DNA from 2 places in the Cellulosimicrobium sp. JZ28 genome. Region 2 is predicted to be linked to the other one. Evidence: predicted binding sites of a transcription regulator. Region 2 holds the regulator's gene; the other holds the start of a gene.

Region 1 (15,211 bases), 240 kb from region 2:
CGCACAGCTCGAGGCGGAGCGCGCCGCGGCGAAGGCCGCGGCTCTCGAGGCCCGCACGGAGATCATCGAGGCTGCGGAGAAGATCGCCGCGACCGACCCGAGCCGCATGCAGTGGCGGCCCGCGGGCGAGGAGCTGCGCGGGCTGCTGGAGCGCTGGAAGGAGGCCCAGCGCTCGGGACCGCGCATCGACCGCGCGAGCGAGGAGGCGCTGTGGAAGCGGTTCAGCCACGCGCGCACCGCGTTCGACCGCGAGCGCCGGCACTACTTCGCCGAGCTCGAGCAGCGCAACGCCTCCGCCAAGGCCGCGAAGGAGAAGCTGGTCGCGGAGGCCGAGGCGCTGTCGTCGAGCACCGACTGGGGCCCGACGGCGGGCGCGTACCGCGACCTCATGGCGCGCTGGAAGGCCGCGGGCCGGGCGAGCCGCAAGGACGACGACGCGCTGTGGGCCCGCTTCCGCGCCGCCCAGGACACGTTCTTCCAGGCGCGCGACGCGGTGAACTCCGCGACGGACGCCGAGTACGCGGCGAACCTCGAGGTCAAGGAGGCGCTGCTCACCGAGGCGGAGGCGCTCGTGCCCGTCAAGGACCTCGCCGCAGCCAAGGCGGCGCTGCGCGACCTCCAGGAGCGCTGGGAGGAGGCCGGCCGCGTGCCGCGCGGCGACCTGCAGCGCGTCGAGGGCCGCCTGCGTGCCGTCGAGAACGCGGTCCGCGACGCCGAGCAGGCGCAGTGGACGCGGAGCAACCCCGAGACGCGCGCCCGCGCGGAGGGTGCGGCGGCACAGCTCGAGGCCGCGATCGAGGCGCTCGAGGCCGACCTCGCCGCCGCGCAGAGCCGCGGGGACGCGCGCGCGGTCAAGGAGGCCGAGACGGCGCTCGCCGCGCGGCGCTCCTGGCTCGAGCAGGTCGTCCGCGCGGCGGAGGACTCGCGGGGCTGACGCACTCCCGCTCGGTCGCAGGGCCGGCGCTCGTCCACAGACGAGCGCCGGCCCTTCCGTGTCCCCACGGCCGTGCGGCACGGTAGGGCCGTGCCCGCAGCCACGACCGCGCCCGACCACGCCGTACCCGCCCGCGCCACGGGGCACGTCCCCGCCGCCGCGCTCGCGCACCTGCTCGCGCCGCCGGGACCGGAGGTCGGCCTCCTCGTCGTCCCGGAGGAGGTCGGCGGGCCGGCGGCCTTCCAGGAGCTCGTCCGCGCGGGCGCCCTGCGTCGGCTGTGGGGCGACGTCGCCGCTCCGGTGAGCGTCCCCGTCACCCCCACGCTGCGGGCGCTCGCCGTCCGCGACCAGGTGCCGCGCGGCACGGTGCTCGCGGGCGCGGCCGCCGCGTGGGTGCTGTGCGGCTCCGCGCCGCCCCGGGTGCTCGACGTCGTCCACCCGCCCGGGCGTCATCGCCCGCCGCCGCGGCGGGGCCGGGCGGCGCGGCAGGCGCACGTGCTGCGCGACGAGACGAACCTCGTCGCGGGCGTCCTCGTCACGTCGGTGCTGCGGACCGCGCTCGACGTCGCCACCCGGTGCGAGCCGGTGCAGGCGCTGAGCACCCTGCGCCGGCTGGAGGCGGTGTGCGGGCTCGACGCTCGTACGGCGGCGCGGTCGCTCGAGCTGCGCCACCGGTGGGCCGGCCGCGCGCAGGCGCGGCGCACCCTCGCGCTCCTGCTCGCCGGGACCGACGACCCGGTCTAGGTTGGTCGGCATGGCCGCAGCCACGACTCCCCCCGTGGAGCTCGACGTCCGAGGACGGACCGTGCGCGTCACGAGCCCGGACCGCGTCGTCTTCCCCGCGCGCGGGCTCACCAAGCTCGACGTCGTGCAGTACTTCCTCGACGTGGGCGACGGCATCCTCGGCGCCCTGGTCGACCGCCCGACGACGCTCGAGCGCTGGCCCAAGGGCGTGTTCGAGGGCGCCCGCATGAGCACGCGCACGGACAACACCGGCGACGCGTTCTACCAGAAGCGCATCCCGAAGGGCGCACCGGAGTGGGTGCAGACCGCGCGCATCGCGTTCCCGAGCGGGCGCACGGCCGACGAGGTGTGCCCCACGGAGCTCGCCGTCGTCGCCTGGGCGGCCAACCTCGGCACGCTGACGTTCCACCCGTGGCCCGTGCGCGGCGGGGACGTCGAGGCGGTGGACCAGCTCCGCATCGACCTCGACCCGCAGCCGGGCACCGACTTCGACGACGCGGTGCGCGTCGCACCGCACCTGCGCGAGGTCCTCGACGAGCTCGGCCTCCCCGGCTACCCCAAGACGTCGGGCGGCCGCGGGATCCACGTGTTCGTCCCGGTCGCGCCCGAGTGGGACTTCGTGGCCGCGCGCCGCGCGACGATCGCGATCGGTCGTGAGCTCGAACGCCGCCTCCCGGACCAGGTCACCACGAAGTGGTGGAAGGAGGAGCGCGGCGCCAAGATCTTCGTCGACTACAACCAGATGGCGCGCGACCGCACGATCGCGTCGGCCTACTCGATCCGCTCCAACCAGCGCGCGACGGTGTCCGCTCCCCTGCGCTGGGAGGAGCTCGGCGACGTCCACCCGGACGACTTCGACGTGCTGTCGATGCCCGCGCGCCTCGCCGCGGTCGGCGACCTCTTCGCACCCCTGCGCGCCGACCGGGAGGACCCGGGCGCGTCGCTCGAGCCCGCCCTGGAGCTGTCCCGCCGCGACGAGGCCGAGCACGGGCTCGGGGACCTCCCCTACCCGCCCGAGTACCCGAAGATGCCCGGCGAGCCCAAGCGCGTCCAGCCGAGCAAGGACCGGGACCGCGCCCGGGACTGACGTGCCGCGACCACGCGGGTGCGGGCGGCGTCAGTCGACGCCGGGTGCCCCGGGCAGGATGCCCGTGAGGTCGTAGCGCACCGGCTCCTCGAGCTGCTCGTAGGTGCACGACTCCGGGTCACGGTCGTCGCGCCAGCGCCGGAACTGCGCGGTGTGCCGGAACCGGGAGCCCTCCATGTGGTCGTAGGCGACCTCGAGCACGCGCTCCGGGCGCAGCGGCGTGAACGACAGGTCCTTGCCCGAGCTCCAGCGCGACACCGCACCCGGCATCCGCTCGCCGGCGGGGTTCTCCCACCCGGACCACGGGTGCGCGTCCGCGTCCGGCGTGCCCGGCTCGACGACGAGCGGCGCGAGCTCCTCGACCAGCGCGGCGCGCCGCGCCGTCGGGAACGACGCGGCGACGCCGACGAACTGGAGCTGGCCCGCGTCGTCGTACAGGCCGAGCAGGAGCGAGCCGAGGAGCGGCTTCGCGGGGGTCGACGTCTTGTGCAGGCGGTACCCCGCGAGCACGACGTCCGCCTCGCGGCCGTGCTTGATCTTGAGCATCGCGCGCTTGTTCGGCTGGTAGGTGCCGTCGAGCGGCTTGGCGACGACGCCGTCGAGGCCCGCCCCCTCAAACGTGTCGAACCACTCCCGCGCCACGGCGACGTCGCGCGTGCGGGGCGTGGCGTGCACGGACGGGCCGTCGAGGCCCAGGGAGTCGAGCACCTCCTGACGCCGCGCGAGCGGCGCGCGCGTGAGGTCCTCGTCCCCGAGCGCGAGCACGTCGAACACGACGAGGGCCGCGGGGGTCTGCTCCGCGAGCAGGCGCACGCGCGACGCCGCCGGGTGGATGCGCTGCTGGAGCACCTCGAACTCGAGGCGACCGTCCCGCGCGACGACGATCTCGCCGTCGACCACGCACCGGGGCGGCAGCGCGGCCCGCACCGCTTCGACGACCTCGGGGAAGTAGCGGTCCATGGGCCGCGCGTTCCTGCTGTCGAGCCGCACCTCGTCGCCGTCGCGGTACACGATCGCGCGGAAGCCGTCCCACTTCGGCTCGTACACGTACCCGCCGTCGACGGCGTCGGGCTCGGGCACGGCGGGCACGGACTTCGCGAGCATGGGCAGCACGGGGGGCATGACGGGCAGGTCCATGTGCCGATGCTGCCACCGGGTCTGCCGCCCTGCGCGGCGTGGTGGCCTCGGTCAGCGTGCCGCCCGCGGGCTCAGGCGGGGAGCTGCGCCGTCTCGGCGGCCTTCGTCCCCGTGATGCGGTAGACGTCGAACACGCCGTCGACCTTGCGGACCGCGCTGAGGACCTGCGCGAGGTGCGCGGGCTCCGCCATCTCGAAGACGAAGCGCGACATCGCCACGCGGTCGTTCGAGGTCGAGACGGTCGCCGAGAGGATGTTCACGTGGTTGTCCGACAGGACGCGCGTCACGTCGGAGAGCAGGCGCGCACGGTCGAGCGCCTCGACCTGGATCTGCACGAGGAACATCGCGTTGCTCCCCGTGGTCCACGAGACGTCGACGATCCGCTCGGGCTGGTTGCGCAGCCCGACGACGTTCGCGCAGTCCGCGCGGTGCACGCTCACGCCCTGCCCGCGCGTGACGAAGCCGATGATCTCGTCGCCCGGGACCGGGGTGCAGCACTTCGCGAGCTTGACCCAGATGTCGTCGACGCCCTTGACCATGACGCCCGGGTCGCCCGTGCGCACGCGGCGCGCGGTGTTCCCGGGGCGCGCGGTCTCGGCGACGTCCTCGACCGTGCCCTCCTCGCCCCCCATCGCCTGGACGAGCTTGGAGACGACGTTCGCCGCCGACACCTGGCCCTCGCCGATCGCCGCGTACAGCGCGGTGACGTCCGCGAAGCGGAGCTCGTTGGCGAGCGCGACGAGCGACTCGTGCGACAGCAGGCGCTGGATCGGCAGGTTCTGCTTGCGCATCGCCTTGGCGATCGCGTCCTTGCCGTGCTCGACGGCCTCCTCGCGGCGCTCCTTGGAGAACCACTGCCGGATCTTGTTGCGCGCCCGCGGGCTCTTGACGAAGGCGAGCCAGTCACGGCTCGGACCCGCGTTCTCGGACTTCGAGGTGAGGACGTCGACCGAGTCGCCGTTCTCGAGCGTCGAGTCGAGCGGGACGAGCCGCCCGTTGACGCGCGCGCCCATGGTCCGGTGCCCGACCTCGGTGTGCACCGCGTAGGCGAAGTCGACCGGCGTCGAGCCCGCCGGCAGCGCCATGACGTCGCCCTTGGGGGTGAAGACGTAGACCTCCGCGCCGCCGATCTCGAAGCGCAGCGAGTCGAGGAACTCGGCCGGGTCGGCCGTCTCGCGCTGCCAGTCCACGAGCTGGCGCAGCCACCGCATGTCGTTGGCCGCGGCGTCGTCCTTCGCCGTCTTGCCGCCCGACTTCGCGGTCTCCTTGTACTTCCAGTGCGCCGCGACGCCGTACTCCGCGCGCCGGTGCATCTCGTGCGTGCGGATCTGGATCTCGACCGGCTTCCCGCCCGGCCCGATGACCGTCGTGTGCAGCGACTGGTACATGTTGAACTTCGGCATCGCGATGTAGTCCTTGAACCGCCCCGGCACGGGGTTCCACCGCGCGTGCAGCGCACCGAGCGCCGCGTAGCAGTCCCGGACGCTGTCCACCAGGACGCGCGCGCCGACGAGGTCGTAGATCTCCGCGAAGTCGTGGCCGCGCACGATCATCTTCTGGTAGATCGAGTAGTAGTGCTTCGGCCGGCCGGTGACGGTGGCCTTGATCTTCGCGCTGCGCAGGTCGGCCGTGACCTGCTCGCGCACGACGGCCAGGTACTCCTCGCGCGCCGGCGCGCGCTCGGCGACGAGGTGGACGATCTCGTCGTACACCTTGGGGTACAGGGCCTGGAACGACAGGTCCTCGAGCTCCCACTTGATCGTGTTCATGCCGAGGCGGTGGGCGAGCGGCGCGTAGATCTCGAGGGTCTCGCGCGCCTTGCGACCCGCCGACGACGACGACACGTACTTCCAGGTGCGCGCGTTGTGCAGGCGGTCGGCGAGCTTGATGACGAGCACGCGGATGTCCCGTGCCATGGCGACGACCATCTTGCGCACCGTCTCGGCCTGCGCCGCGTCGCCGTACGTGACCTTGTCGAGCTTGGTCACGCCGTCGACGAGCATGGCGATCTCCTCGCCGTACTCCTCGGTGAGCTGCGCGAGCGAGTAGTCGGTGTCCTCGACCGTGTCGTGCAGCAGCGCGGCGGCGAGCGTCGACCCGTCGAACCCGAGCTCGGCGAGGATCGTCGCGACCGCGACGGGGTGCGTGATGTACGGGTCGCCGCTCTTGCGCAGCTGGCCGCGGTGGGCGCGCTCGGCGGTCTCGTACGCGCGCTCGATGACGCTCAGGTCCGTGCGCGGGTGGTTGGTGCGGACGGCCTGGAGCACCGGCTCGAGCGCCGGGCTGCCCGCGTTGGGGCGCGCGCCGAAGCGGACGAGGCGCGAGCGCACACCGCGCCCGCCCGATCCGCCGGTGCCGGAGGTCGGGGCGCCCGCGCGCTCAGGAGCGCGCGACGTCCGGGTGTTCTCGCTCATGCGCGCCTCCTTCCGCAGGGCGGCGGCCACCGGCACGATGCCGGCGACCAGCCGAGACGACCGGAGTGGCAATCCTACGACTCGACGTGGACCAGCGTGGCCACCTCGCGGCCCGCGAGCCGCTCGCGGCCGCCCAGACCCTCGAGCTCGAGGAGGAACGCCAGGCCCACCACGACGCCTCCCCCGCGCTCGACGAGCTCGGCGCCCGCGGCCGCCGTGCCCCCGGTCGCGAGCACGTCGTCCACCACGAGAACACGCGCACCCGGGGGCAGTGTTCCCGACCGGAGCTCGATGGTCGCGGTGCCGTACTCGAGGTCGTACGTGACGGTGTCCGTGGGCGGCGGGAGCTTGCCCGCCTTGCGCAGCGGCACGAACCCGACGCCGAGGTGCGTCGCGAGCGGCGCCCCGATGAGGAAGCCCCGCGCCTCCATGCCCGCGACGAGGTCGACCCCGCCCGCGGCGCGCGCGACGTCGCCGAGCGCCTCGACCACGTGGCCGAAGGCGTCGCCGTCTGCCAGCAGGCCGGTGATGTCCCGGAAGACGATCCCTGGTCCCGGGTAGTCCGGCACGGCACGGACGAGCTCGAGCACGCGCGAGGCGCGCTCCGGGCCGAGCCCGGCGAGGTGGACGGCGCGCAGGCCGCCCGCCTCGCCGGCCGGCACGTGACCGGGTGCCGTCATCGGGGACGACGGCGGCGCGGCTGCGCCTTGTTGCCCTGGTGCGCGCCCGGCTGGAGCTGGCGGTGCCCCGCCCCGACGCCGGCCGCCGCGAGCGCGGCGTCCTCCTCGTCGCCCGCGACCTCGGCCCGCTCCGCGCGCAGCGCGAGGACCTTGGCCGTGTGCTCCTGGATCGGCTTCTCGCGCTCGCGCAGCGCGACCTCGAGCGGCGTCGCGAGGTACACCGACGAGTACGCGCCGACGGCCATGCCGACGAAGAGCGCGAGCGCGATGTCGCGCAGCGTGCCCGCGCCCAGCAGGAACGCCCCGATGAAGAGGATGCCCGCGACGGGGAGCAGCGCGACGACGGACGTGTTGATCGAGCGCACGAGCGTCTGGTTGATCGCGAGGTTGGCCCGCTCGGCGTAGGTGCTGCGCGTCTGGTCGAGGACGCCCGCGGTGTTCTCGCGGACCTTGTCGAAGACCACGACCGTGTCGTAGATCGAGTACGCGAGGATCGTCAGGAGGCCGATCACCGTCGCCGGCGTGATCTCCCAGCCGATCGCCGCGTAGATGCCCACCGTGACGATGAGGTCGTGGAACAGCGCGATGACCGCGGCGAGCGCCATGCGCCAGTTCCGGAAGTAGATCGTCATGACCAGGCTCACGAGGAGCAGGAAGACGACGAGGCCGACGATCGCCTTCTGGGAGACGTCCTTGCCCCAGGTGGGGCCGATGTACGAGCTCGTCACCTCCCCCTCGGACACGTCGTACGCGCTCGCGAGCTCGACGGCGACCTGCTCGACCTGCGCGTTGCTGAGCTCCGCCGTCTGCACCCGCACGGTGCTGGAGCCCACCGAGGTGACGCGCGGCACCTCCTCGGGGGCGACCGCCGCGACGGCGTCGAGCGCCGGCTGCTGCGAGGTGTCCGAGACGCCCGAGACGGTGAACTCCGACCCGCCGCGGAACTCGATGCCGAGGTTGAGCCCGTCACCGGCGATCCGGACCCCGATGATGCCGAGGGACAGGACGACCAGGACGAGCGCCACCACGAAGTAGGCGCGCCGCTTGGCGACGATGGCGTAGGACCGGCGGCCCGTGTACAGGTCGTTGCCCCACTGGGCGAAACCGCTGGCCATCAGTGCTTCTCCTCGTTCTCGTCGCCCGCCGCGTCAGCGGCCGGGGACCCCTCGTCGCCGTCCGCGGAGGCGGCGGCCCGCCGCTCGGCGGCACGGCGCTCGGCGATGGTCATGCGCGGGCCGTCGGACCGGCCGACGCCGGCACCGACCGTCTCCCGGACGGGCGCCGTGCGCTCGTGCGCCGGGGCGTCCTGCACCGGCGCGTCCTGGACGACGTCGCCGCCGTCCGCGGGTGCCGTCGAGGTCGCCCCGACGACGCGGCCGCGACCTGCGTACCGCGTGCCGCGCACCCCGAGGCGCCGCGGGTCGAGGCCCGACGCCGGGTGGCCGTTCGCGAAGAACTTGGTCCGGGCGAGGAGCTGCATGAGCGGGTGCGTGAAGAGGAACACCACGATCAGGTCGACCAGGGTGGTCAGGCCCAGCGTGAACGCGAAGCCGCGCACGCCGCCGACCGCCAGGTAGTACAGGACCACCGCGGCGACGAAGTTCACCGCGTCCGAGGCGAGGATCGTGCGGCGGGCGCGCTGCCAGCCCTTCTCCACCGCGGAGTTCAGCGTCCGGCCGTCGCGCAGCTCGTCGCGGATGCGCTCGAAGTACACGATGAACGAGTCCGCGGTGATACCGATCGCGACGATGAGCCCCGCGACGCCGGCGAGCGACAGGCGGTACCCGATCGTCCACGAGAGCACCGAGATCACGCCGAACGTCACGACGGCCGCGATGCCGAGCGACGCGACGGTGACCAGGCCGAGCACGCGGTACTGGAAGAGCGAGTAGATGACGACCAGCAGCAGGCCGATCGCGCCCGCGAGCAGACCCTTCTCGAGCTGCTCGGAGCCGAGCGTCGCGGAGATCTGCTCCTGGCTCTGCACCTCGAACGTCAGGGGCAGCGAGCCGAAGTTGAGCTGGTTCGCGAGCGTCGCCGCGCTGTCGCGCGTGAAGCTGCCCGAGATCTCGGCCTTGCCGTCGGGGATCGCGACCTGCGAGACGGGTGCCGAGATGACGAGGCCGTCGAGGACCATCGCGAACTGGTTCTGCGGCGACGGCAGCGTCGTGAGACGCGTCGTGACCTCACGGAAGGCCTTGGTGCCCTCGGAGTCGAACTCGATGTTGACGACCCACTCGTTGGTGACGACGCCGTTCTGCCCGACGCGCAGGCCGGAGCTCGCGTTCGAGATGTCGGTGCCCTCGATCTCGACCGGGCCGAGGATGTACTTGGCCGTGCCGTCGTCGGCGCACGAGACGAACGCGCTGTCGGTCGGGCCGCTGTCGCCGCCCACGAGGTTCTCGGGGAGCGTGCAGTCGAGCGCGTCGAACTGCGCCTGCAGCTCCGGCGTGATCTGCGCGAGGTCGCTCGGGTTCTCCGGGCGGGTCGTCTCCGGCGCCGGGTCCGTCGTGGCGTCGTCCGCCGGGGCGTCCGTCGCTGCGTCGGCCGCCGGGTCCGTGCCGTCCTCGGCCGCGGGGTCCGTCGCGCCGTCGGTGGCCGCGTCCGCGGACTCCGTCGCGTCCGGGGCGTCCTCGGCCGCGGCGTCGTCGCCCGCAGCCGGGTCGGTGGACTCGTCGGCGGGCGTCGCCGTCGGCATGCCCACGGAGAGCACGGGGCGGAAGCGCATCTGGGCCGAGGTGCTGACGAGGTCGATGGTCTCCTGGGACGGCTGCCCCGGGATGCCGACGACGATGTTGTTGCGGCCCTGGCTCGTGATCTCGGCCTCGGAGACACCCTGCGCGTCGATGCGCTGGCGGATGACGTTGATCGCCTGGTTGATGTCCTCGGCCGTCGGCTGCGAGCCGTCGGTGGTGACGGGCTCCAGGATGATCTGCGTGCCACCCTCGAGATCGAGCGCGAGGCCCGGGGTGAGGCTCGCCCCGCCCGGGTTGTCCTCGGTCTTCGGGTCGAGCTTCGTGCCCGCGAAGAGGGACCCGAAGAGGACGACGATGAGGATTCCCAGGGTGACGAGGGTCCGTACGGGCCTCGCTCGTGTGCTGCTGGTGGCCAACTGTCCGTCTCTTCTCGTGCGTGTGCGGTGGGCCTCGCGGCCCACCGCGTCAGGCCGGTCGCGGCAGCGACCGGCATAGGGTCACTTGATGTCGGTGCCGTCGTCCCGGCGTCCGCGGTCCTTCTCCGACCGGTCGTCGGTCAGACCGGAGAGGTCGTCGGGCACGACGAGGTCGTCGACGTCGCCCTTCGTGGTGCTCCCGGCGTCGGCATTAGCGGTGCCGTACTCGGCCGCGCCCTCCGACGCGTCGTCCGCCGTCGTCTCCTCGGTCTCCTCGACCGGGGGCTCGACGAGCTTGGCGATCGCGGCGCGCAGCCACCGGGACTGGTTGCCCGGCGTCGACTCGATGGTGATGACGTCGGCCTCGTCGTCGACGTCGACGACCGTGCCGAACATGCCCGAGCCCGTCATCACCTCCTGCCCGGGGGCGAGGGTCGCCCGGAAGTTCTGGGCCTCGCGCTGCTGCTTGCGGGTGCGGCTGGTCATGAGGAACATCGCACCCGCCGCGAGGGCGAGGATGAGGATGAAGCTGATATCCATGACGGAGTCTCGTGTCCTGTTCTGTGCGGGATCTGCGCGCAGTCTAGGCGTGCGCGCACGGTTCACCAACGAGCCGTCTCGCCGCGGAGTTCCGCCCGCCCGGGTCCCGACCATTCTAGGACCACCCGCGGAGCGCCTGTGACCGCCGTCACCGGAGCGTCCTCGCGGGCTCGTGACCTCCGGCGTCGCCTCAGGCGTCGAAGAGCGTCCCGCCCTCGCGCGGCGGGGTGAGCCCGAGGTGCGCCCAGGCGGCCGGGGTCGCGACGCGGCCCCGCGGCGTCCGCCCGATCAGCCCCTCGCGCACGAGGTACGGCTCGGCGACGGTCTCGACCGTCTCCGCCTCCTCGCCCACCGTCACCGCGAGCGTCGTCAGGCCCACGGGACCGCCGTTGAAGCGCGTGCACAGCGCGGTGAGCACCGCCCGGTCGAGCCGGTCGAGGCCGATCGGGTCCACCTCGTAGACCTCGAGGGCCGCGCGCGCGGCCGCGAGGTCCATGGTCCCGTCGCCGCGCACCTGCGCCCAGTCACGCACACGCCGCAGGAGGCGGTTCGCGATGCGGGGCGTGCCGCGGGAACGCCCCGCGATCTCGCGGGCGGCCTGGGGGTCGAGCGCGACGCCCAGCAGGCCGGCCGAGCGCGTCAGCACGCGCTCGAGCTCGTCGCCCGAGTAGAAGTCCAGGTGCCCGGTGAAGCCGAACCTGTCGCGCAGCGGCGCGGGCAGGAGCCCGGCGCGCGTCGTCGCGCCGACCGCCGTGAAGGGCGGCAGCGAGAGCGGGATGGCGCTCGCCCCGGCCCCCTTGCCCACGACGACGTCGACGCGGAAGTCCTCCATCGCCATGTACAGGAGCTCCTCGGCCGGTCGCGCGAGCCGGTGGATCTCGTCGATGAACAGGACCTCGCCCTCCTCGAGCGAGGACAGCACCGCCGCGAGGTCGCCGGCGTGCTGGATCGCGGGCCCGGACGTCACGCGCAGCGACGTGCCGAGCTCCGCGGCGATGATCATGGCGAGCGTCGTCTTGCCGAGCCCGGGCGGACCCGACAGGAGCACGTGGTCCGGCGCGCTCCCCCGCGCGAGCGCGGCCTGGAGCACGAGCGACAGCTGGTCGCGCACGACGGCCTGGCCGACGAACTCCTCCAGCCGGCGCGGCCGGAGCGCGGCCTCGGCCGCGCGTTCGAGGTCGTCCGCGCCCGCCGCGACGATGCGCTCGGACGAGAACGTGCCGTCTCCGCCGAGGTCGTCGAGTCCCACCTGGTCGAAGGTCGCCACCGTCAGCTCCTCGGCCCGCCGAGCACCCGCAGCGCGGCACGCAGCGCGCCCGCCACGTCGGGTGCCTCGACGACGTCGACGCCCGCCTCGGCGAGCACGGTGGACACCGCGTCGTCCGCGGCCTTGAGGTTCCAGCCGAGCCCGACGAGCGCCTCGACCACCTGGTCGCGCCGGTCCTCCGGACGCGGCGCCGACGCCGAGGCGGTCGATCCCGCCTCGGGGGCGTCGGCGCCCGTGGGCGGGCCGAGCTTGTCGCCGAGCTCGAGCGCGATCCGCTGCGCGCCCTTGTTGCCGATGCCCGGGACGCGCACGAGCGCGGCGATGTCGGCACCCGCGACCGCACGACGCAGGCCGTCGGGCGTGTGCACGGCGAGCATCGCGAGCGCGAGGCGCGGACCGACGCCGCTCACGGTCTGGACGGTCTCGAAGACGGCGCGCTCGTCGTCGTCGGCGAAGCCGTAGAGCGTGAACGAGTCCTCGCGCACGACGAGGCTCGTCGCGAGGCGCGCCGTCTCCCCCACGCGCAGGCCGGCGAGCGTGGCGGGCGTGGCGTGGACGAGGTAGCCCACTCCTCCGACCTCGAGCACGGCGCGGTCGAGCTGGACGCTCGCCACGACACCGCTCAGGGACGCGATCACGCAGGCTCCTCTCCCGGCCGGCAGCACCGACCTGGTCCGATGGTCCGCCGGCCCCGAGGACCGCCGTCGGGCCGCGCGCCGAGGGGCGCGTCGAACACCCGTACGACCGCGGTCACTCTAGCAAGGGCCGCCCACCCGCCGACCGACCGACACGGACCGCCGGCACCCCCACCGGCACGACCGGCGGAACCGGCGCCGCTAGCGCGGCGCGCGCCGTCCCTTCGCCGCGTGCTCGGCGGCCGCCCACGCGCGCTGCGCGGCCGTGAGCTCGTGCCGCTCGCCGCCCTGCAGGGCGCCAGCGGGGCGCCAGAGGTGGCAGATCGCGAGCGCGAGCGCGTCGGCCGCGTCCGCGGGCTTCGGCGGCTCCGCGAGGCCGAGGATCCCCGCGACCATGCGCTGGACCTGCTCCTTGCCGGCGCGTCCGCTCCCCGTGACCGCGGCCTTGACCTCCGACGGCGTGTGCAGCGCGACGGGGACGCCCCGCTTCGCCGCCCCGACCATCGCGATGCCCGCGGCCTGCGCGGTGCCCATGACCGTCCCGACGTTGTGCTGCGCGAACACGCGCTCGACCGCCACGACGTCGGGCACGTGCTCGTCGAACCACGCGTCCAGCCGCTCCGCGATCCGCAGCAGCCGCAGGTCCACGCTCAGCTCCGGGTCCGTCCGGATCACCCCGACCGCGACGAGCTCCGCCCGCCGCCCCCGCGCGGAGTCCACCACCCCGACACCGCACCGGGTCAGCCCAGGATCCACTCCGAGAACGCGCACCCCTCGACCCTTTCACGTGAACGGCACGGACAGGCCGTGCCACGCGGTCCGGCGACGGACCAGCCAGCGGGGGCCGGGAGGTCGGCGCGCGGTCGTGGCGGGCCTGGCGGGAGCGGCGCGAGGCGCGAGCGCCGCGGATGGTAGACCGCGCGCCGATCTCCCGGCCGCGCCGCGACCCGACCATCCGGGACGCGACCCGAACCGGGTCAGTCGTCGTTCTCGAGCTCCGCCATGACCTCGTCCGACGCGTCGAAGTTGGCGTAGACGTTCTGCACGTCGTCGCTGTCCTCGAGCGCGTCGATGAGGCGCAGGATCTTGCGCGCGCCCTCGGCGTCGACCTCGACCTCCATGGACGGGTGCCAGATCGAGTCGGCGGAGTCGTACTCGATCCCCGCCTCCTGGATCGCGGTGCGCACGGCAACGAGGTCGCTCGCCTCGGACAGCACCTCGATGACGTCGCCGGAGTCGGTGACCTCCTCGGCCCCCGCCTCGAGCGCGGCGAGCATGACGTCGTCCTCGGTCACGCCCTCCGCCTTCGGCACGACGACGAGGCCCTTGCGCGCGAAGAGGTAGGACACGGAGCCCGGGTCGGCGAGGTTGCCGCCGTTGCGGCTGAACGCGAGGCGCACCTCGGAGGCCGCACGGTTCTTGTTGTCGGTGAGGCACTCGACCAGGACGGCGATGCCGTTGGGGCCGTAGCCCTCGTACATGATCGTCTGGTAGTCGACGGCGTCGGCGCCGGTGCCCGAGCCGCGCTTGACGGCGCGGTCGATGTTGTCGTTGGGGACCGACGACTTCTTCGCCTTCTGGATGGCGTCGAACAGCGTCGGGTTGCCCGCGGGGTCACCGCCGCCCGTGCGCGCCGCGACCTCGATGTTCTTGATGAGCTTCGCGAAGAGCTTGCCGCGCTTGGCGTCGATGGCCGCCTTCTTGTGCTTGGTCGTGGCCCACTTGGAGTGCCCTGACATGCGTTCCTACCCCTTCGCGATTCTGACGAACAGCTCGTGCACGCGCGCGTCCCCGGAGATCTCCGGGTGGAACGAGGTGGCGAGCAGCGATCCCTGCTGGACTGCGACGATCCTACCGGCGGCAGCCGCCGGGATGCCGGGTGCGCCGTGCTCGGGGATCCGGGCGAGCACCTCGACCCCGGGCCCGGCCTCCTCGACCCAGGGCGCCCGGATGAACACGGCGTGCACCGCGTCCCCGTCCCGGCCCGGTCTCGGTGCGTCGTCGCGCCCGTCGTCCGCCGGCGCCAGGCCGGCGAACGCGAGGTCGGTCTCGAACGAGTCGACCTGGCGGCCGAACGCGTTGCGGCGGACCGTCACGTCGAGCCCGCCGATGGTGCGCTGGTCGGCGGTGCCGCCCAGGATGCGGTCGGCGAGCAGGATCATGCCGGCGCACGAGCCGTAGACGGGCAGACCCTCGGCGATGCGCGCGCGGAGCGGCTCGTCGAGCTCGAAGATGCGCAGGAGCTTGTCGATGGTCGTCGACTCGCCGCCCGGGAGCACGAGCCCGTCGACCGCGGCGAGCTCCTCGGGGCGGCGGACGCCGACCGTGCGGGCGCCCGCGGCCTCGAGCGCGGCGCGGTGCTCGCGCACGTCGCCCTGGAGGGCCAGGACACCGATCGTGATCGTCACGAAGGGGAATGATACGTCGGCGGCCCCGCCGCCCGTCCCGCGGCGGGCCTCCGGCCGCGCCCACGGTTGCTAGCCTCGCCGTCGTGACGTACCCGCCCGCCCCCGGCCAGCCCTATCCCGCGCCCGGTCCGGCGCCGTACCCCGGGGCGGCGCCGCGGCCCCCGCGCAGCACGCGCGGCGCCACGACGATGATCGTGGTCGGCGCCGTCGTGCTCGTGCTCGCGCTCGTGGCGGGGATCCTCGGCGTCACGAC
Region 2 (15,211 bases):
CAGGGCGACCGGGCCCCAGCCGCAGCCGAGGTCGAGGACGTGGGCGGGGCCGTCGTCGGGCCGGGCCGCGAGGACGTCGTCGAGCGGCGGGGTGGTGCGCAGGAGCACCTGCGTGCCGAGGTCCAGCCGGCCGGGGGAGAAGACGCCCGAGGCGACCTCGACCTCGACGTCGCGGCCCGCGAGCCGCACGGAGATCGTGCGGCGCTCGGCGGCGGACGCGGGCCGGGCGGTGAAGTAGTGGTCCGCGGCGCCGTCGGGCGCGGCGTCGACGGCGGGGTCCTGGTCCTCGGTCACGTCGGCCGATCCTACGCGGGCGCGCCCACGTCAGGAGGCGGTACGGCGCACCGGGCCGCTCGTCGTGGGCTTAACCACTGGCCTCGGGACGATTTCGCGTGCCACGCTTGTTGTCACACCCGGACGCACGAGCGCCCACCACCGACGGAAGGCGGCACATGAGCCCAACCCCTGCGAACACTCCGAACCCCACCTCGGCTCAGGACGAGCCGACCGGCGCGACGCGGGACATCGCGAGCGACGTCGTGGCGCGGGTGCTCGCTCGGGCCGGGACGGCACGCGCCGAGGGCGGCACGGTCCACACGGAGCACGACGGCGAGCAGCTCGAGCTCGAGGAGCGCAGCGCGCTGCGCCGCGTCGTCGGCCTGTCGACCGAGCTCGAGGACGTCACCGAGGTCGAGTACCGGCAGCTGCGCCTCGAGAAGGTCGTGCTCGTCGGGCTCTGGAGCCCCGGCTCCGACCCGCGCGAGGACGGCGCGCCCACGTCCGCCGAGGAGGCCGAGATCTCGCTGCGCGAGCTCGCCGCCCTCGCGGAGACCGCGGGCTCGCAGGTGCTCGACGGCGTGATCCAGCGCCGCGCGAAGCCTGACCCCGGCACGTACCTGGGCTCCGGCAAGGCCGCGCAGCTCGCCGACGTCGTCGCCGCCAGCGGCGCGGACACGGTCGTGATCGACGGCGAGCTCGCGCCCTCCCAGCGGCGCGCGCTCGAGGACATCGTCAAGGTCAAGGTCATCGACCGGACCGCGCTGATCCTCGACATCTTCGCCCAGCACGCCAAGTCGCGGGAGGGCAAGGCCCAGGTCGAGCTCGCCCAGCTCGAGTACCTCCTCCCGCGCCTGCGCGGCTGGGGCGAGTCGATGTCCCGCCAGGCCGGTGGCCAGGTCGGCGGCGCCGGCGCGGGCATGGGGTCGCGCGGTCCCGGTGAGACGAAGATCGAGCTGGACCGCCGGCGCATCCGCAACCGCATGGCCAAGCTGCGCCGCGAGATCCAGGCGATGGCCCCGGGGCGCGAGACGAAGCGCGCGTCGCGCAAGCGGCACGCCGTGCCGTCCGTCGCGATCGCGGGCTACACGAACGCGGGCAAGTCGAGCCTGCTCAACGCCATCACCGGCGCGGGCGTGCTCGTCGAGAACGCGCTGTTCGCGACGCTCGACCCCACGGTGCGCCGCACGCGCACCGAGGACGGCCGGGTCTACACGCTCGCCGACACCGTCGGGTTCGTGCGCGCGCTGCCGCACCAGCTCGTCGAGGCGTTCCGCTCGACGCTCGAGGAGGTCGGCGACGCCGACCTGCTGCTGCACGTGGTGGACGCCTCGCACCCGGACCCGGAGGGCCAGATCGCGGCGGTGCGCCACGTCCTGGCCGACATCCCGGGCGTGGAGGACGTGCCCGAGGTGATCGTGCTCAACAAGGCGGACCTCGCCGACCCGGAGACGATCGCGCGCATCCGGCTGCGCGAGCGCCGCACGGTCGTCGTGTCGGCGCACACGGGCGAGGGGATCGAGCACCTGCGCGAGCTCATCGCGCACGAGCTCCCGCGCCCGGACGTCGAGATCGACGTCGTCGTGCCGTACCACCGGGGCGACCTCGTGCACCGCGTGCACACCGAGGGCGAGATCGACCACGAGGAGCACACGCCCGAGGGCACGCTCCTGCGCGGCCGTGTCGCCCAGGCCCTCGCGACGGAGCTCGTGGGCGCCTCCGCCGTGAGCTGATCCGCCCCCGAGCCTCCCGCCGGCGCGGCGCGGCGGGCCCGCCCCGCGCCGGACCCGGCGTGGGCCCCACGCACGACCCCGCGCAGCCACGGCTGCGCGGGGTCGCGTGCGTCCCGGGCCGGTCCACAGGGCCCCCGCCGCGTGGGTGCCCGACCGTAGAATCGGCAGGTGCCCCCCTCCACCCGTACCGCTCCCGTGCCCGACCGTCCGGACACGGAGGCGCCCGGGCATGCGGCCGGTGACGTGCCCGCCGTCGAGGAGCTCCTCGACCTCGCGGTCACGCGCCTGGGCGGCGCGCGGCGCGACGGCCAGCGGACCATGGCGCGTGCCGTCACGGACGCCATCGAGGGTTCCGAGCACCTCGTGGTCCAGGCCGGGACCGGGACGGGGAAGTCGCTCGGGTACCTCGTGCCGGCCGTGCGCCACGCGGTCGCGACCGACGAGCGCGTCGTCGTCTCGACGGCGACCCTCGCCCTCCAGCGCCAGGTCATCACGCGGGACCTCCCGCTCGTGGCCGACGCCGTCGCGGACCGCCTCCCGCGGCCCGCGTCGATCGCGCTCCTCAAGGGCTGGCACAACTACGTGTGCGTGCACAAGATCGCGGGCGGCTACCCCGCGGACGAGCCCACGCTCTTCGACCTCCCCGGCGAGGCGGCGGGCGCCGCCGACCACCCCGCCGCGCGCGGAGGGACGAGCATGGCGGCCCTCGGCGAGCAGGTCGTGCGCCTGCGGGAGTGGGCCGACGAGACGCCCACGGGCGACCGGGACGACCTCGTCCCCGGCGTGAGCGACAAGGCGTGGCGGCAGGTCTCCGTCACGGCGCTCGAGTGCCTGGGCCAGCGCTGCCCGCTGCTCGCCGAGTGCTTCCCCGAGCGGGCGCGCGCCGCGGCACGCGAGGCCGACGTCGTCGTGACGAACCACGCGATGCTCGGCATCGCGGCCATGGGGTCGCCCGGGGTGCTGCCCGAGCACGACGTCCTCGTCGTCGACGAGGCGCACGAGCTCGCGGACCGCGTCACGGCCGCCGCGACGGTGGACCTGTCGGTCCCGGCGATCGAGAGCGCGGCGCGCCTCGCGCGCCGCCACGGCGGGGTCACGACGGACGCGCTCGACGCCGCGTCCGCGGCGTTCGGCACGGTCGTCGGGTCGCTGCCCGCCGAGCGCTTCCCCGACGGCCTGCCCGACGCCGCGCGCTCGGCCGTCGCGGCGGTGCGGGACGCCGCGCGCGAGGTGCTCTCCACGCTCAAGCCCGAGACCGGCGTGACCAAGCCGGCCCAGCCGGACACGGGCCTGAAGATGGCGCAGTCGACGATGCTGCAGCTCTTCGAGGTCGCCGAGCGCATGGCGGCCGACCCCACGGGCCACGACGTGCTGTGGTGCTCGCGGCCCGGGGAGGGCGGCTGGTCCGGAGACCGCTTCGGCGACGGCGCGAGCCGCCTGCACGCCGCCCCGCTCGGCGTGGCGGGCCTCATCCGCACCCACCTGCTCGCGGAGCGCACGGGCGTCTTCACGTCCGCGACGCTCGCGCTCGGCGGGAGCTTCGACGCCGTCGCGCGCACCTTCGGGCTCGGCCCCGCGGCGACGGGCGGAGCCGCGGACGCGGGCGACGGCGACGCGCCGCGCTGGCGCGGGCTCGACGTCGGGAGCCCGTTCGACTACCCGCGCCAGGGCATCCTCTACGTCGCGAAGCGCCTGCCGACGCCCGGCCGCGAGGCGTCGACCGAGCACCAGCTCGACGAGATCGCGGCGCTCGTCGAGGCCGCCGGTGGTCGGACCCTCGGCCTGTTCTCCTCGCGGCGCGCCGCGGTGGCCGCGGCGGAGGCGATGCGCGAGCGGCTGGACGTGCCGGTCCTGTGCCAGGGCGACGACCAGCTGCCGACGCTCGTGCGGGAGTTCGCCGAGGACCCGGCGACGTGCCTGTTCGGCACGCTGTCGCTGTGGCAGGGCGTGGACGTGCCCGGGCCGTCGTGCCAGCTCGTGCTCATCGACCGCATCCCGTTCCCGCGCCCGGACGACCCGGTGAGGTCGGCGCGGGCTCGCGCCGTCGAGGCCGCGGGCGGCAACGGGTTCATGCAGGTCTCCGCGACGCACGCGGCCCTCCTGCTCGCCCAGGGTGCCGGGCGGCTCGTGCGGTCCACGGCCGACCGCGGGGTCGTCGCGGTCCTGGACCCGCGGCTCGTGACGGCGCGCTACGGGTCGTTCCTCACGCGGTCCATGCCGGGGTTCTGGCAGACGACCGACCGCGACGTGGCCACCGCTGCGCTCCGCCGCCTCGCCGCCCTAGGCTGAGCCCTTTCCAGCGACTTCACGGAGGCGACATGACGAGCACGTCACCGCAGGGCACCGGCGACGCGACCACGGGCGGTCCGGGAGGGGGAGCGCGGACGACGAAGCTCGCGATCGTCGGCGCCGGTGCCGTCGGCTCGACGCTGGCCTACGCCGCGCTCATGCGGGGCGCGGCGCGCACGGTGGCGCTCCTCGACGTCAACCGCGCGAAGGTCGAGGCCGAGGTCCTCGACCTCCAGCACGGCATCCAGTTCATGCCCATGGCGCGCGTCGAGGGGTCCGACGACGTCGCGGTGTGCGCGGGGGCCGACGTCGTCGTGGTCACGGCCGGCGCCAAGCAGAAGCCGGGCCAGACGCGCCTCGACCTCGCCGAGGGCACGATCGGGCTCATGCGGACGATCCTGCCGGGCCTCGTGGAGGTGGCCCCGGACGCCGTCTACGTCATGGTGACCAACCCCGTCGACATCGTCACGTACGCGGCGCTCAAGTTCTCGGGGCTGCCCCCGACGCAGCTCTTCGGCAGCGGCACCGTGCTCGACTCCTCGCGGCTGCGGTTCCTCGTGGCGCAGCACTGCGGCGTCGCGGTGCAGAACGTGCACGCGTACATCGCGGGGGAGCACGGCGACAGCGAGATCCCGCTCTGGAGCTCCGCGACGATCGGCGGCGCGCCGCTGCTCGAGTGGCAGGGCATCGGCGGTCGGGGACCGCTCACGGGCGACGTGCGCGACGAGATCGCGCGCGAGGTCGTGCAGTCGGCCTACCGGATCATCGAGGGCAAGGGCGCGACCAACTACGCGGTCGGGCTCGCGGGCACCCGGATCATCGAGGCGGTGCTCGCCGACGAGCACCGGGTGCTGCCCGTGTCGACGCTCCTCGACGGCATCTACGGGCTCGAGGACGTGTGCCTGTCGCTCCCGACGCTCGTCGACCGCCGGGGCGCGACGGAGCGTGTCGAGGTCCCGCTGGCGGACGACGAGCTCGCGGGCCTGCGCTCGTCCGCGGAGTCGCTGCGCGCGGTCGCGCGACGCTTCGGGCTCTGAGCCCACGGGCCCGTCGGGCCCGGCACGACGAGAGCCGGGCGGTCGAGGGACCGCCCGGCTCTCGTGCTGTCCCGAGCCTGCCCGCAGGGGCGCCCGGAGACGCTCGGGGACCGTTCAGAGGCTGCGCAGGACGGAGACGACGCGCCCCAGCACCTGGGCATCGTCGCCGGGGATCGGGTCGTACGCGGCGTTGTGCGGCATGAGCCACACGTGGCCGTCGGCGCGCCGCAGGCTCTTCACGGTGGCCTCGCCGTCGATCATGGCGGCCACGATCTCGCCGTTCTCCGCGACCGGCTGGCGCCGCACGACGACCCAGTCGCCGTCGCAGATCGCGGCGTCGATCATCGAGTCGCCCTGCACGCGCAGGAGGAAGAGCTCTCCCTCGCCGACGAGCTGGCGCGGCAGCGGGAAGACGTCCTCCACGACCTGCTCCGCGAGGATGGGGCCACCGGCGGCGATGCGGCCGACGACGGGGACGTACGACGGCGCGGGGTGGGCCTCGTCGTACGCGGGCTCGGGGGCCGTTCCTGCCGGCGCGAGCGGGGTGGCACGGCGGGCGTCGTCGGGCTGGACCACCTCGATGGCGCGCGGACGGTTCGGGTCGCGCCGCAGGAACCCCTTGCGCTCCAGCGTGGTGAGCTGGTGCTTGACGGAGGACGGGCTCGTGAGCCCGACGGCCTCGCCGATCTCGCGCATGCTCGGCGGGTAGCCGCGCTGCTCGACGCACGCGCGGATGGTCTCGAGCACGAGCCGCTGGCGCGGGGTGAGCCCGTCACCCCCTGCCGACCCGTCCGGCAGCTCGCGCACCTCGGCGAGCCCCCGTGCCCTGTCCGTGCCTCGTCCCGCCATGGTCGCTCCGCCCTCGTCCGTCGCGTGCCGCCGGCGCCAGCCGGGCCTGCGGCCTCCCCTCCCCGGGGGCGTGCGCCCCGGGACCTCGGTCGCTCCTCCGGGTCCGAGCGGACATGTCCGGCGAACCGACCTGACCCCAGGCTAGGGGAGGATGCGACACGAATCAAACACCTGTTCGAGCATGTCTCGACTCTGTCGGTCGTTCGTGATAGACCTTCGTACAGATGTTCTACGTACAGGTGTTCGACCGCAACGGTCGGCGCGGAGATGAGACGGGCGCGCGGGTCCGATCGACCGGGGAAGGCGATCGGGCTCGCGGGCCGGGACGGAGGGGACATGGACACGGTGGCGATGGCGACGGCAGCGCCGTCCGCGCTCGGGCGGGACGGCGCAGCGGGGCGAGATGCGCGCCCGGAGGCGCCGCTGCGGCTCACGCGACGCGGCCGTGCGGTCCTCGTGCTCCTCGTGGCCGTCGTGCTCGTCCTCGCGGCGAGGGTCGGGCTGGCCGTCGCGAGCGGGCCAGGGGAGCCGGTCGAGGTCCGCGTCCACGTCGTAAGCGCGGGGGAGACGCTGTGGGAGCTCGCCCAGGGCGTCGCGAACCCGGGGGAGGACCTTCGTGAGGTGGTCAGCGGGCTCGTGGAGCTGAACGGCCTGTCGTCGTCCGGCGTGCAGGCCGGCCAGACCATCCTGCTCCCGGTCGCCGAGCGGTGACGCAGCGCGATCGCACTCCTGGTCCTGTGACACAGCACACGGTGCTGACGTGCGACAGGCTGCGGCCGAGGGTTGCGCCGAGGCCTTAGGTCCGCCTAAGTTAGTGTCACCTCACACGCCGGCTGGGGGCTGGGCGGACGAGGCGAGGAGTGTGCGGACCACCGCGACTCCTGTGCACGTCGCCGCGCGCGAGGCGAGTCGCGCGCGAGATGGGGACGGGGGCGTCCCGACGGGGGCGGTCGACTTCGACCGCCCCCGTTCTGCTGTCCGCGGCCGGGCGCGTCGTCGGCGTGTTGCACCGCGCGCCCGCGACGACATACGTTCGTCGCGCCGACCTGTCGGCGCGACCCGCGGAGGAGCCCGCCATGCACTGCCCGTTCTGCCGTCACGCGGACTCCCGCGTCGTCGACTCCCGCACGTCCGACGACGGTGCCTCCATCCGCCGGCGACGCCAGTGCCCGGAGTGCAACCGTCGCTTCACCACGATCGAGACCGCCAGCCTGTCCGTGGTCAAGCGGTCCGGCGTGACCGAGCCCTTCTCGCGCGAGAAGATCGTCAACGGCGTCCGCAAGGCCTGCCAGGGGCGCCCGGTGAACGAGGACGACCTCGCCGTCCTCGCGCAGCGCGTCGAGGAGACCATCCGCGCGAGCGGGAGCGCCGAGCTCGACGCCTACGAGATCGGTCTCGCGATCCTCGGGCCGCTGCGTGAGCTCGACGAGGTCGCCTACCTGCGCTTCGCGAGCGTCTACCAGGCGTTCGACTCGCTCGAGGACTTCGAGAGCGCCATCACGTCGCTGCGTGTCGACCGGGAGGAGCGCGAGGCGGCGGCGGGCCGTGCGGCGGCCGAGGCCACCGACGACGCCGCGACCGACCGCGAGGCGGCACCCCAGCCCTGACGGTCACGCGACGGTCCCGCGCCTCGCGCCTCCGGTCCGAGGTTCGGTCCGCACAGCCGGACACGGCTGCGCGCGGCCGCAGCGCTACAGGTCGCTGGACCGGGACGCCCAGATGTTGATTCCCGTGTCCACGGGGAGGGCGTCGACGGCCTCGAGCTCCTCGGGGAGAGGTCGGGGGCGTCGAGGGCCGCGAGGTTGTCGTCGAGCTGGCGCGTCGAGCTCGCGCCGAGCAGGACCGACGTGACGCGCTCGTCGCGCAGCGCCCAGCGGATCGCCGTGGACGCGAGCGTCCGCCCGTGGGCGCGCGCGAGCTCGTCGAGGTGGCGCACGCGGTCGAGGTTCTCCTCAGAGAGGAACGCCGGGCGCAGCGGCCCGCCGCGCGCCGCGCGCGACCCGTCCGGGACCCCGTGGAGGTAGCGGTCCGTGAGCATGCCCTGGGCGAGCGGGGAGAACGCGACGACGCCGAGACCTTCGTCGCCCGCGACGTCGAGCACGGTGGCCCCCGCCTCGTCGTGCGGGTCGGGCGCCTCGATCCACCGGTTGAGCATGGAGTAGGAGACCTGCGTGACGACGAGCTCGACCCCGACGTCGGCCGCGACCCGCAGGGCCTCGCGCGTGCGCCGGGCGGAGTACGACGAGATGCCGGCGTAGCGGGCGCGCCCAGACCGGACCGCCGTCGCCAGCCCACCGATGGTCTCCTCGAGCGGGGTGGACGGGTCGTAGCGGTGCGAGTAGAAGATGTCGACGTGGTCGAGCCCGAGCCGGCGCAGCGACGCGTCGAGGGACGAGAGCAGGTACTTCCGGGACCCGCCCTCGCCGTAGGGGCCGGGTCCCATGCGGTAGCCCGCCTTGGTGGTCACGACGAGCTCGTCGCGCACGGGTCGGAGCTCGCGCGCGAGCAGCCGGCCCAGCGACTCCTCCGCGGCACCGCCGGGCGGCCCGTAGTTGTTCGCGAGGTCGAGGTGCGTCACGCCACGGTCGACGGCGTGCAGCACGATCTCGCGCTGCGTCGAGAAGGGGTCGGCGACGCCGAAGTTCTGCCAGAGCCCGAGCGCGACCTCCGGCAGGCGCAGGCCGCTCCGGCCGAGCGCGCGGTGCGGGAGCGCGGCACGCGCCGGCGCGGGACCGCCTGTGGCGTGGGGAGCAGCGGGGGAGGCCTGCGGCGTGGGATCGGGCGACACGTCCCGACGCTACCCGACGGCCTTCGCCGCGCGGTCGTCGGCGCTCCCGGCGCGGTCGCCAGCGTCACCCGCCCGCAAGGCCGGGACGGCCGGGCCGAGCGGACAAATCAGGTGGCGTCGGGCCGCCCGGTGGGGGAGGCTGGCGGGGTGCCCGCAGCGTCGGGCCGACCGCAGTGCCCCCACCGAGTTCCCCGTCGACGAGGAGACCGCCATGGCGTCCGACCAGCAGCGACCCGCTGCAGAGACCGCACCGACCGAGGAGGCCAAGGCGAAGTTCCGGGAGGCGCTCGACCGGAAGAACGCCGCGCGCCACCGCACGGCGGACGGCGAGTCGAACACGGGCTCCGTGCACGGCTCGGAGACCGTCGGCCCGGTCCAGCGCACCTTCCGCCGCAAGTCCGGCTGAGCAGCACCCCCGACGTCCGGTCGTCCCCTGCGGGGCGGCCGGACGTCGCGCGTCCGGGGGTCTACGGCTCCGCGCGCGCGAAGCGTCGTCCGGTGAGCTCGTGGGCCGCGACCACGACCCACTCCTCGGTCGGGACGTCGACGGTCGGGACGAGCGGGTCCGCACCCTCCCGGACGGGATCCACCTCGTGCTCGGTGCGCAGACGGTGGGCGGTGCCGCGCGCGACGACGCTCCACGCCCCGTCGTCGTCGACGTGGTCCCACTCCAGGGCGACCCGCTCGTTGATCGCGAGCGTCGCGAGCTTCGTGCCGGGGACCGTGCGGAACGCGAGCGTGCGCTCGTGCGCCCGCACGGTGACGGGGTAGATGTCCGGCTCGCCCCGCACGCTCACGGCGAGGCGTGCGACGTGGGTCCCCTCCACGAGGTCCCACGACGCGTCGGCGTCGAGGATCTGCGGCGCGTCGTGCGTGTATCCGGTCATGCCTCATCGTGGCACCGGCGCGCGAGAGGCGCTCAGCGGCGAAGGTCACGGCCGCCGAGGACCTTCGCCGCGTGCGGACGGGCCGCGCGCGGCGAAGGGTCCCGGGGTGCGGGGCTGCGTCAGTCGAGGATGCGCAGGGCGATCGTCTGCTCCATCGCGGCCAGCGCCTCGATGACGGCGGGCTCCACGCGCGAGCCGACGTCGGTGACGACGTAGCCGATCTCGCCGCGGGTGGCGAGGAGCTGGCCCTCGATGTTCGTCCCGTGCTCGGCGAGGGTCGCGTTGACGGCGGCGAGGACACCGGGGGTGTTGCGGTGCAGGTGCGTGATGCGCGTGATGCCCGTCGTCTGCTCGAGCGCGAGGTTCGGCACGTTGACGCTGAGCGTCGTGGAGCCGGTGGTGAGGTAGTCGCGCAGCTTCGCGGACACGAACTGCCCGATCGCCTCCTGCGCCTCCTCCGTCGAGCCGCCGATGTGCGGCGTGAGGATGACGTTCGGCAGGCCGCGCAGCTCGGAGTCGAACGCGTCGCCCTTGCGCTTGGGCTCGTGCGGGAAGACGTCGACCGCGGCGCCGGCCACGCGGCCCTCGACGATCGCCTCGCGCAGCGCGCCGTAGTCCACCACGAAGCCGCGCGACAGGTTGAGGAAGATCGAGCCCGGGCGCATGCGGGCGAACTGCTTGGCGCCGAAGAGCCCGGCGTTGCCCTGGCGCCCGTCGACGTGGAGCGTGACGACGTCGGCCTGCTCGAGCAGCTCGTCGAGCGTGTCCATGCGGCGCGCGTTGCCGAGCGCGAGCTTCTCCGCCGTGTCGTAGAAGACGACCGACATGCCGAGGTTTTCGGCGACCACGGAGAGCTGCGTGCCGATGTTGCCGTAGCCGACGATGCCGAGCGTGCGGCCACGGACCTCGTGCGCACCCTCCGCCGACTTGTCCCAGCGGCCCTCGTGCAGCGCGCGGTCGCGCTCGGTGAGGCGGCGCGTGAGCGCGATGATCTCGGCGAGCGCGAGCTCGACGACGGAGCGCGTGTTCTGGAACGGCGCGTTGAACACGGCGACGCCCTGCGTCGCGGCCGAGCGCAGGTCGATCTGGTTCGTGCCGATGCAGAACGCGCCGAGCGCCACCAGGTCGGGGGCGTTCTCGAGCACGTTCGCCGTGACGTTCGTCTTGGACCGGATGCCGAGCAGGTGGACGCCGTCGAGCGCCTCGATCAGCTCGGACTCGTCGAGGGCCCCGGTGCGGACGGTGACGTCGATGCCCGCGGCCTCGAGGTTCGAGGCGGCGAGGGGGTGCAGGTTTTCGAGGAGGAGGGCGCGTAGCACGCCCCCATGGTGCGCCCGTCCCGCGGTCCGGACCAAACGGGTCTTGACCCTCGGGACGAGGTGACCCCGCGCCCGGACCCGACCGCTCTCAGGCGCCGGCGCCCCGTGCGTCGTCCGACGGCCCGGGGGCGACCCCGGCGGGCAGCGGGCGCGCGTGCACGACGACGAGGCGCTGGGTCGGCCGCGTCATGGCGACGTACAGGTCGGACGGGCCCGAGGGCCCGGTCGCGACGTCGGCGGGCTCGACCAGCACGACGGCGTCGAACTCCAGCCCCTTGACCTGCACCGGGTCGAGCACGACGACCGGGTCCTCGCCGCCCGCGTCGGCGAGCCCGAGCGCGGCCCGCAGCGCGGGGACCGCGGGCGCGGCCGCGACGACGGCGACGCGGCCGGACTCCGCGGCGACGAACTCGGCGCGCGCGGCCTCGGCCTCGGCCCGGACGCGTGCCTCCAGCGCGCCCGGTGCCACCTCGACCACGCGCAGGGCGTCCTCGACGTCGCGCGCGGACGTGAGCGGCGAGACCGGGAGGCCGGCCGCGACGGCCGCGCGTCGGGCCGCGTCCGCGACGGAGGCCGGGGTGCGGTAGTTGACCGTGAGCTCGGCGAGCCGCCACGCGTCGCGGAAGACCGGGTCGAGCATGCCCTTCCACGACCGGGCGCCCGCGAGCGAGGACGTCTGGGCGACGTCGCCGACCACCGTGAACGACCGTGTCGGGCACCGGCGCACGAGCATGCGCCACGCCATGGCGGACAGCTCCTGCGCCTCGTCGACCACGACGTGGCCGTAGGTCCACGTGCGGTCCTGCGCGGCGCGCTCGGCGGTGGTCAGGCGCGGGCCGCTCGCGGCGAACCGCTCGGCGAGCACGTCGGCGCCGACGATCCCGCCGCCCGCACCGGACGACTCGAGCACCTGCCGCGCGTACTCGAGGTCCTGCGCGCGCTGCGCCGCGCGCGCAGCGGCCTCGGCCCGCTCCGCCTGGTCGTCCTCGCCGAGGAGCTCTGCCGCCTCGTCGAGGAGCGGCACGTCCGCGGGGGTCCACGGCGCACCCTTCGCCCGCTTGAGGAGCCGTCGGTCCTCGGGGAGAGCTCGGGCGCGGCCTCGGCGAGCCGGTGCGGCTTGGTCCACAGGTCCTCGACGAGGCGCTCGGGCGTGAGCGGCAGCCAGGCCAGGTTGAGCGCGACGCGCACGTCGCGGTGGGAGCGCAGGTCCTCCAGCGCGAGCGCGCGGTCCTCGCCGACGAGCGGCTCGCCGAGCTGGCGCCCGTACTGCTCGACGAGGCGCGAGAGCATCTCGCGGACGAACGTGACGCGCGCGAGGTTGTGCGGCTTGTGGGTGCGCCGCGCCTTCGTGATGGCGTCGCGCACGTCGCGGCGGCGGATGACGAGGTCGTGGCCGTCGAGCCGGACCGGCACGTCGGCCGCGGGCACGCGCTCGCGTGCGCGCACGGCCCGGCGTACCGCACGGGCCATGACCGCCCGACCCTTGACGCGCGCGACGCGCGGGTCCTCCTCGCCGTCGGCGACGACGCCGGGCAGGAGGTCGGCGATGGTCGTGCTCACGACGCCGGTCTCGCCGAGCGACGGCAGCACCTGGTCGATGTAGCGCAGGAACGAGAGGCTGGGACCGACGAGCAGCACGCCCGAGCGCTCCAGCAGCCGCCGGTGCGCGTACAGCAGGTAGGCCGCGCGGTGCAGCGCGACCGCCGTCTTGCCCGTGCCGGGCCCGCCCTGGACGACGAGCGCCCCCGCGAGCTCGGAGCGGATGATCGTGTCCTGCTCCGACTGGATCGTGGCGACGATGTCGCCCATGCGTCCTGTGCGGCCCGCGGCCATCGCGGCGAGCAGCGCGCCCTCGCCCGAGAGCGTCGTGCCGGTCACGGCCTCCGGGGCGTCGAGGTCGAGGAGCTCGTCCTCGAGCCCCGTCACGGCACGACCGCGCGTCACGAGGTGCCGGCGGCGCACGACGCCGTCCGGGTGGGCCGCCGTCGCGCGGTAGAACGCCTGGGCGGCGGGCGCGCGCCAGTCCGTGAGGAGGCTCGAGTGCTCTTCGTCGGTGAGGCCGATGCGCCCGACGTAGCGCAGGGTGCCGTCGTCGAGGTCGAGGCGGCCGAACGCGAGGCGGTCCTCGACCGCGTCGAGCTGCGCGACACGGTCCTCGTACAGCGTCGCGAACGCGTCGCGCTCGCTGCGGTTCTGCGGCGAGCCCGACGGGCCGGACCGTCGGACCTCGTCGAGGCGTGCCCGGGCGGCCGCCCGCAGCTCGTCGAGGCGCGCGTAGAGGGTGTCCACGACCTCCTGCTCGAGCCGGAGCTCGTCGTTGCGTCCCACGCTGTCCCTTCCTCGACCGGCGCCGCGCCGCCCGCGCGGCCGTCCATTATGGCGTACGACGGCCGTCCCGGGGACCGGCGACCGGCGCGTCCCGGCGCCGTGACCGGGCCGGACGCGCGCCTGAGGCTAGGATCGTGGCCCATGGCGACCAGAGGGGAGCGGGCGTCGTGACCGGGAGCGAGCGTCGGGCCCCGGGCCGACCCTCCGCGCGCGGCGACGACGCCGCCGGACCGGACCAGGCGCACCCGGGGCGCGCCGTGCTGGCCCCGACGGACGAGCTCCGGATCCTGCTCGTGGAGGACGACGACGGGGACGCGATCCTCGTCGAGGAGCTGCTGGCCGACGGCAACCTCAAGGTCGAGCTGCACCGCGCGACGACCCTGGACGCTGCCCTCGAGATGGTCGTCTCCCACGACGTCGACTGCGTGCTGCTGGACCTGGGCCTGCCCGACTCGGTGGGCCTGTCCGCCGTCGAGCGCGTGCGCGCGGGGTCGCGGCCGCCGGCGCTCGTCGTCCTGACCGGCCACTCGGGCATCGACCTCGGCGTGCAGGCGGTCGCCGCGGGTGCCGACGACTACCTCGTCAAGGGGGAGGTCGACGGCGACCTGCTCGGGCGGTCCGTGCGCTACGCGGTCCAGCGCCGCATGTCCGTCGAGCAGCAGCGCGCGCTGTACCGCAGCGAGGTCCGCGCGGCCGAGACCGCTCGCCTCGAGCGCGCGCTCCTGCCGACCCCGCTCGTGCAGGACGACCGCCTCGACGTCATGGTCGGCTACGTGCCGGGCGGCAACGGCCTGCTGGGCGGCGACTTCTTCGACGCGGTCGAGCGCCCGGACGGGACGGTCCTGTGCGTCATCGGGGACGTCGCGGGGCACGGCCCGGACGAGGCGGCGCTCGGCGCGACGCTGCGCACGGCCTGGCGCACCATCGTCCTCAGCGAGACCCAGCCGGAGGCCATCCTGCCGCTGCTCGAGCGCGTGCTCGTCCCCGAGCGCGCGCGCCCGGAGGTGTTCGTCACGCTCTGCCAGGTCGTCGTCTCCGCGGACCGCCGCAGCGCCGAGGTCTACCTCGCGGGCCACCTCGCGCCGCTGCTGCTGCGCGACACGGCGTCGGAGATCACGCCGACGTCGCGCGGCCGCGCCCTGGGCATCCCGGTCGCGGGCGGCTGGACGTCGCAGCCGGTCGAGCTCGGCGAGCGCTGGGCCCTCATGCTCTACACCGACGGCCTCGTCGAGGCGACCGTCGCGGGAGCCGGGGCGGGCGACGCGCGGACCCGCCCCGAGCGCGTCGGGGTCGACGGCCTGCGCCGCGCCGTCGACAGCGCGCTGGAGCAGGGCGTCGAGGGCGTCGTCGAGCGGGTCTTCCGTCGTGTGCGCGACCTCCACGGCGGCCCCCTCGCGGACGACGCTGCTCTCCTCGTGCTCGGGTGGGACGGCGAGGGCACCTCCCCGGGCGAGCGGTCGGCGACCCTCGCGGACTCGGACGAGTGGGCCCGGTGAGCGCCGCCGGCGACCGCAGGCGCGCGGGCGAGCGTCGTGCCCCGACGCTGCGTCGGCGGCTCGGCTGGGCGCTCGTCGTCGCCGGGGTGATCCTCCTCGGCGTGCTGGCGACGTCCGCGATCGCGCTGTCGCGCGTCCTCACCCTCCAGACCGACGTGACCGGGCCGTTCTTCGACGCGGTGAGCGAGGCGGACGGCGCGTACGTCGGC

What was found. Region 2 encodes LexA, which represses DNA repair genes until DNA is damaged. Its sites were predicted from a motif close to TCGAACANNTGTTCGA; they were not measured.
Region 1: the regulator LexA is predicted to act here: its motif matches at 12,644-12,659, upstream of ruvA (Holliday junction branch migration protein RuvA).

What each region holds. Positions count from the first base shown of each region.
Region 1 covers NZ_CP017660.1:1,630,435-1,645,645, reverse strand. The annotation lists gene BJP59_RS07550 (DUF349 domain-containing protein) at 1-934, shown strand, start outside; gene BJP59_RS07545 (hypothetical protein) at 1,025-1,678, shown strand; gene ligD (non-homologous end-joining DNA ligase) at 1,689-2,765, shown strand; gene BJP59_RS07535 (ATP-dependent DNA ligase) at 2,796-3,902, opposite strand; gene BJP59_RS07530 (RelA/SpoT family protein) at 3,974-6,316, opposite strand; gene BJP59_RS07525 (adenine phosphoribosyltransferase) at 6,391-6,996, opposite strand; gene secF (protein translocase subunit SecF) at 6,993-8,111, opposite strand; gene secD (protein translocase subunit SecD) at 8,111-10,108, opposite strand; gene yajC (preprotein translocase subunit YajC) at 10,190-10,648, opposite strand; gene ruvB (Holliday junction branch migration DNA helicase RuvB) at 10,839-11,915, opposite strand; gene ruvA (Holliday junction branch migration protein RuvA) at 11,918-12,553, opposite strand; gene ruvC (crossover junction endodeoxyribonuclease RuvC) at 12,752-13,321, opposite strand; gene BJP59_RS07490 (YebC/PmpR family DNA-binding transcriptional regulator) at 13,528-14,289, opposite strand; gene pdxT (pyridoxal 5'-phosphate synthase glutaminase subunit PdxT) at 14,296-14,958, opposite strand; gene BJP59_RS07480 (hypothetical protein) at 15,042-15,211, shown strand, end outside.
Region 2 covers NZ_CP017660.1:1,386,680-1,401,890, forward strand. The annotation lists gene BJP59_RS06370 (class I SAM-dependent methyltransferase) at 1-294, opposite strand, end outside; gene hflX (GTPase HflX) at 453-2,009, shown strand; gene BJP59_RS06380 (ATP-dependent DNA helicase) at 2,205-4,298, shown strand; gene BJP59_RS06385 (L-lactate dehydrogenase) at 4,328-5,335, shown strand; gene lexA (transcriptional repressor LexA) at 5,450-6,184, opposite strand; gene BJP59_RS06395 (LysM peptidoglycan-binding domain-containing protein) at 6,521-6,895, shown strand; gene nrdR (transcriptional regulator NrdR) at 7,261-7,791, shown strand; partial or broken gene BJP59_RS06405 (aldo/keto reductase) at 8,016-8,972, opposite strand; gene BJP59_RS06410 (DUF5302 domain-containing protein) at 9,184-9,378, shown strand; gene BJP59_RS06415 (pyridoxamine 5'-phosphate oxidase family protein) at 9,440-9,859, opposite strand; gene serA (phosphoglycerate dehydrogenase) at 9,979-11,178, opposite strand; partial or broken gene BJP59_RS06425 (HelD family protein) at 11,267-13,506, opposite strand; gene BJP59_RS06430 (PP2C family protein-serine/threonine phosphatase) at 13,641-15,002, shown strand; gene BJP59_RS06435 (sensor histidine kinase) at 14,999-15,211, shown strand, end outside.